2 linked regions of the Peribacillus sp. FSL E2-0218 genome follow. The main gene of each other region encodes a partner of the protein of the gene in region 2 in a complex. Links are inferred from orthologs where the notes say so. Each region holds a gene or a part of one and is shown on either strand. Other genes may lie near its edges. The genes, in order: MHI53_RS08690 and MHI53_RS07680.

What was found.
Region 1: the proteins of MHI53_RS07680 (region 2) and MHI53_RS08690 are in contact, whole or in part, in a crystal structure (PDB 6PRK), measured with the Bacillus subtilis proteins. The link is inferred for Peribacillus sp. FSL E2-0218 from one-to-one orthologs.

The regions. Positions count from the first base shown.
Region 1 is NZ_CP150304.1:1,801,689-1,804,431, forward strand. It holds MHI53_RS08690 (RicAFT regulatory complex protein RicA family protein), read left to right. Parts: upstream 1-1,029; coding sequence 1,030-1,458; downstream 1,459-2,743. Other genes in the region: miaB (tRNA (N6-isopentenyl adenosine(37)-C2)-methylthiotransferase MiaB), read left to right, coding at 1-1,028; MHI53_RS08695 (outer spore coat protein CotE), read left to right, coding at 1,672-2,211; mutS (DNA mismatch repair protein MutS), read left to right, coding at 2,429-2,743. UniProt on the Bacillus subtilis protein: May work together with YlbF to regulate community development.
Region 2 is NZ_CP150304.1:1,591,509-1,594,877, reverse strand. The notes cover bases 255-3,085. They hold MHI53_RS07680 (YlbF family regulator), read right to left. Parts: upstream 1,980-3,085; coding sequence 1,530-1,979; downstream 255-1,529. Other genes in these bases: MHI53_RS07665 (YlbD family protein), read right to left, coding at 2,781-3,085; MHI53_RS07670 (YlbE-like family protein), read right to left, coding at 2,526-2,768; MHI53_RS07675 (hypothetical protein), read right to left, coding at 2,040-2,465; MHI53_RS07685 (hypothetical protein), read left to right, coding at 1,085-1,408; MHI53_RS07690 (YlbG family protein), read right to left, coding at 673-948. Also shown: more of MHI53_RS07695, read left to right, coding at 252-254; more of MHI53_RS07665, read right to left, coding at 3,086-3,212; MHI53_RS07660 (PaaI family thioesterase), read left to right, coding at 3,349-3,369. UniProt on the Bacillus subtilis protein: Regulates sporulation prior to stage II. Positively controls the competence regulator ComK at a post-transcriptional level. May modulate the translation, stability or activity of ComS. May work together with YmcA to regulate community development.

The sequences.
Region 1 (2,743 bases), 210 kb from region 2 along the record:
ATAATATCCACCGTCTGCCGCAAATCCTTAATGAAGCTTATCTTTCCAAGGAAATGGTCATTGAGGTTTGGTCCAAAGAAGGCGATGTAATTGAAAACCTTCCAAAGATACGAAAAGGTAAAACGAAGGCATGGGTCAATATCATGTATGGCTGTGACAAGTTTTGTACATATTGCATCGTGCCTTATACAAGAGGGAAAGAAAGAAGCCGCAGACCGGAAGATATCATCCAGGAAGTACGTCATCTTGCCGCTCAGGGCTACAAAGAAATTACGTTACTCGGACAGAATGTCAATGCATATGGGAAAGATTTTACCGATATTGAATATCGTTTTGGTGATTTGATGGATGAGATCCGCAAAATCGACATTCCGCGAATTCGTTTCACGACGAGTCATCCCCGTGACTTTGATGATCACTTGATTGAAGTTCTCGCTAAAGGCGGCAATCTTGTCGATCATATTCACCTTCCTGTTCAATCGGGAAGTACCGACACACTAAAAATCATGGCGCGCAAATATACACGGGAACAGTATTTGGAGCTAGTAAAGAAGATTAAGGAAGCCATTCCGAGTGCATCATTAACGACTGATATCATTGTAGGCTATCCGAATGAAACGGAAGAGCACTTTGAAGAAACGATGTCTTTATACCGTGAAGTCGGGTTTGATGCAGCATATACGTACATTTATTCGCCACGTGAAGGGACACCGGCTGCTAAGATGCAGGATAACGTGCCTATGGAAGTGAAAAAGGAGCGTCTGCAGCGCTTGAATGCCCTCGTTAATGACACGTGCGCCTTGAAAATGAAAGAGTATGACGGGCAAGTTGTTGAAGTGCTAGTAGAGGGTGAAAGCAAGAAGAATGCGGAAGTATTAGCAGGTTATACAACGAAAAATAAGCTCGTGAACTTCAAAGGACCAAAATCTGCCATCGGTCAAATCGTGAAAGTAAAAATCACTGGAACGAAAACATGGTCACTAAACGGAGATATGGTTGAAGAAGCAGCGGCAATCGAGGTGGAGTAAGATGACGAAATATACTAAAGATGACATTCTGACAAAAGCGGCCGAGCTTGCAGAAATGATTGCCAGCACGGAAGAAGTCGATTTCTTTAAACGGGCAGAAGCTCACATCAATGAAAATCAAAAAATCCGCGAGATGATTGCCAGTATTAAAAGTTTGCAAAAACAGGCGGTCAATTTCCAGCATTATGGCAAGGATAAGGCGTATAACCAAGTTCAGGCCAAAATTGATGCACTGGAAAAACAATTGGATGAGCTTCCTATCGTCCAGCAATTCAAACAATCTCAAGTTGACGTGAATGATCTATTGCAAATGGTTTCGTCACAAGTATCGAATAAGGTAACGGACCTAATCATTGAAGCTACTGAAGGCGACATCCTTCGCGGCGAAACAGGTTCACACGTACAAGCTGGCGGCGGAAGCTGTTCATGAATATAAAAAAGCCCTTCTGATAAATAGAAGGGCTTTTTTAACACCCGGAAATCCTTATACAGCGCCCATTCGTGACACATATCCCAAAACATGCGCATAAAATAACCTAGGTTTAAAACATTACAGCAGTTTTCAAACAAAAAAAATTCTACGCACACTAGACTTTTACCACGCATAGGATGAATGGAAACTGTATGAGGAGGGTTCGCTAGCATGTCACAATATAGAGAGATAATTACTAAAGCGGTGGTGGCAAAGGGACGTAAATTCACAAAGTCCTCTCACACCATTTGCCCGGCTCATCATCCTTCTAGCATTCTAGGTTGTTGGATCATCAACCATAAATACGATGCCAAGAAAGTCGGCAAAAAGGTAGAAATTCACGGCAGCTACGAAATCAACGTTTGGTATTCCTATAACCATAATTCAAAAACGGAAGTTGTCACTGAAAAGGTGCAATATACCGACGTGATTTCGCTGAAATACCGTGATCCCGATTGTCTTGATGACCATGAAATCGTTGCAAAAGCTGTCCAACAGCCGAATTGCTTAGAAGCTTGCATCTCGCCATGCGGACAAAAAATCATTGTCCACGTGGAAAGGGAATTCTTTGTGGAGGTCGTCGGCGAAACGAAAATTTGTGTCGCCGTTAGTCCAGATGGCCGCTGTGAAGATGACTGGGGCTGTGATTTCGATGATGAGGAATTCGAAGATTTAGATCCGGATTTCCTAGATGAATTCGAAGACGAATAAAATATAGAAAGTAACTACCGGATGACACATTTTCATCCGGTTTTATTTATTGTGGATCGGGACGAGTCCATCCCAGAGTTGGCCGACATGCCCCGTTATTTTCACTGCTGATCGAGTTTCCATGCAATTTTGAATACAGGCAAGATTGCTTCCTCGTATGTTATAATGAAGGATATGACTGAGAAAATAGATTATAGTTTGGAAAGGTTTTGAAGGAATGGCTGGATATACTCCGATGATACAGCAATATTTAAAAATTAAGGCAGAGTATCAAGATGCCTTTTTATTTTTTCGTTTAGGCGATTTTTATGAGATGTTTTTTGATGATGCATTGAATGCCTCCCAGGAGCTTGAAATCACATTGACGAGCCGGGAAGGCGGAAGTGAAGACCGAATTCCGATGTGCGGCATTCCCTATCACTCGGCTGCTAACTATATTGATATCTTGATAGAAAAAGGATTCAAAGTAGCTATATGTGAACAGACGGAAGATCCAAAACAAGCAAAAGGTGTAGTCCGCAGGGAAGTGGTC
Region 2 (3,369 bases):
CTTTTTAGGTGTTGTTGCCAACCGCGGAGAAGGCTTACGTTTCCCCATAAGTTCTTCCTCCGGTTTCTCCTCTCCCTTTGCCTTCTGGTCCATAGTTAGACATAGAAGGACCCTGCAAATTTTTTGCAGGGCTTTTTTTATGTACCGATTAAACCAATCATCTCTTGTCATGATTCAACATAAGTTGTCCTTCTCTTTTAAGGAGGAAAATGATAAAGTAATGAATAATAAGCAAGTTAGGAGAGGTTTAATTGATTCAACGTTTTATTGAACTTGGACAAGGACATTCTGATATATATGAATTGCTCGAGGTAGGGCGCAACCAAAAACATCGTGTCATCAGGCTTTTGGCGCTGCATACAACCATAAACGATAAACAGGTAACCTCCATGGTCATCGTTATGCAGCCTACGGATCCCGGTAAATTCCAACCGCTTTATATTTGCCGTGAAGGTATACCGAATCCGCATATTACCAAAAATAAACGCTATGAGCTTTTTGAGAACTTGGCTGAGGAGCTCGATAAACCGATCATCGAAATCGATGTGAAATCCTCGGTGCTTTTTGCAGAAACCGAGCTCTACTACCAGCACTTAATCGGCATTTTGCGAATGAATAGATACCTTCCTCCATTGGGCTAAAAAAAACTGACTCTTTTTGAGTCAGTTTTTTTCAAATCCCCATCTTATAATCATATTCCTTCGCCTTATCCGGTTTGGAGTTTTCGTATTCCACCTTCAAGAATGGCTTATAAGAGAGGTCCACTTTTTTTACGAACGAATAATTGTTCAGCTTTTCCACTAAGGGCTCCACCTCATCCATATTCGTATATAGGACCACATATTTCAGTTTTTTCGAAACATAATGGATATTTCCAAATTTCCTAAGCATTTTCGCTTGTTTTAATGTATGTAAATAGACGATGATTCCTTGTCTCGCTCCAAGCATATCTCAATAACTCCCTTTTATAAAGGTTTTAACTAAGTGTAGCATAGCAGAATCTTTACTTTCAACCAAGAAAAAGATTATAAACGAAATTCTCTCACTATTATGAATATAATTACTGGAAGGGAGCTCAAAAAAAATGGATTTAGATCAAATTTGGCATCAATTTATCGTTCACCTTCTGGCTAATGATGAAATTACCGAAGCGTCGGTAAAGAAGTTCACCGGCATCCCCTTTATATATATCCATTACCAATCACCGGAAAAGGATGAAGGGTTGCTTTTTTTCCTCATAAAAAAGGCTGCGAGCCATTCGATGCGCGGCAAGCAGCTCCATTGTGAAACCATTTTCGTCAGGCAGGAAGAGCAGGTATATGTATTCCGCCATCGTTTTTTTGTCCCGCAGAAAAAGATGTTTTGCTGCGGAAATCTTTGTCCGGATTGTATCCTTTTTCGCAGTTGACCGCTTCCCTAAGGTTCTGCACATGGAAAAGCCACCGGACTCCGAGAAAACTAACGAATTCCGATGGCTTTAATGCACTGCGTCAAAGCCGGCCAACCAGCAAACCTTTAGGTTCGACTAGTTAGGCAGAGCACCCGCAGCTTCCTCCAGTGCCACAGCTTCCGGTTGAACACCCACCCGAAGAGACAAAAAATGGATTGCCCGCAGGCGTTTTGACTTGCTCCGAAACCGCGCGGCCGATCCTTCCGCTGATTTCATCAAGAACGGATTGCAGTTCGGTCTCCGCCCTTTTGAAATCGGCAACGGTAGAGTGCATATCCATATCCCGTTTTGCCTCTCTCGTTTCTAAGTTGATGCGTTTATAATCCGGATGATATTTACCGAACCTTTGGACATCCTCGAATAGATCCTTCAAAGAAGTGAACTTCGAGATTTTTTGCTGTGCCTCTTTGTCGCTCTGTAATTTATATAAACTAAGGAGATATTCTTCTCCTATTTCAGAATGAAGGATCATTTCAGCTAATCCATCAGCCTGTTGCAGAATGTCGATGATTTCCATAGTAGCAAGCATTAACAAGCTCACCTCCACCTTCATTTTACCATTACTCCCTTACAGATGCTAATGGTTTAATTAGAGCGAAGAAGTGATATGTACCTCAAACTCTTTTTGCAGTCCCGTTTTCTTTCCAGAACCATTCAATATCTCAAGCTTCATTTTATGCCTGCCACTCGGGACATCCTTTACAATAAATGCTGCCGTTTTCATATCGACTTTTTTATCATTATCAATATATACGGACACCGTTGCCGCATTTTCACCATTCTCGTTTGAAAAACCATAGTTTTTCAAGTAGCACTCTACATAAACGGCGTTGCCCTTTACAAACGTTTTCACCCGAAAATCCTCATCTGAATTTCGAATGCTTGATACAGTGGTGGCAGCTTTTAGGGTTGATACATCCTGTATAGCCATTTTTGCATTTTCAGGTTCGGGTATTTTCTTGCCACAACCCGCCACTGCCATCAACACTGCTAGACCGACAATCAATTTTCTCATACCATCGTCCCCCTTTTGCCTTTATTGTTAGCAAAACGGAGTAAATTACTCTTTTTTTCTTCATTCACCGGGAGCGTTCATGGCTTGAAACATATGAAGCATCATCGAGGCAACCTGAACGCTTTCGGAAAATTTAGAAACACGATGAGGAATCGACTTCTCGAAATAATATTTAGCCTCAGTTTCGAAAACATCCACTTCATGAGGATTACGCATTAATCTTTTGTACCAAGCAGGTTGAACTCTCAAGTAATTTCGCATATCTTCATTCGTTTGAATGAATTCATATATATTCTGACGCATCAAAATCCCTCCTTAATCTTTTGTGAATAAAAAAGGGTTGGTTCTCTGCTCTTTTTCTTTTGCAGGAGGGCTCGATTCACCCCCTGATTTATTTCCCTGAAAAGCAGATAGAACTCCTTGGATGGCTCCGATCGCCTGGTTGGCATTCACAATATATTGTTGAATCTGCCCCATATCCATATTTTTGACTGCACTCATTATCGTACCGATCAACTCCGTACTTTCTTCCTTTTCCACCGGCTGTGTTGGAGATCCTGCATTCACAACAGGTTGATTCATGCCGACTTCAGCCTGCCAGCGCGGATGATCCTCACCGAGTAAATACCATTCCTCAAAAAGTTCCTGCCATGTTGCTTGCTTGTTTCTCACTTCATTCACTAAATAAGGGTGCTTCTTGACAAACTCCCTAAATCCATCCACGGAGGGGCGCTTTTTTTTTGCCATTACTCTCACCTCACACTTAGACATCGCCTATTTCACCATATGCAACAGGGAAATAAAAAGTGCATCGCTCCCTTTTCTACTGTCATTCATTTTCTTTATAGTATAATATAGGTAAAGGAATGAAGGAGGGAATTCCATGATGGATTCAGGTGATGTG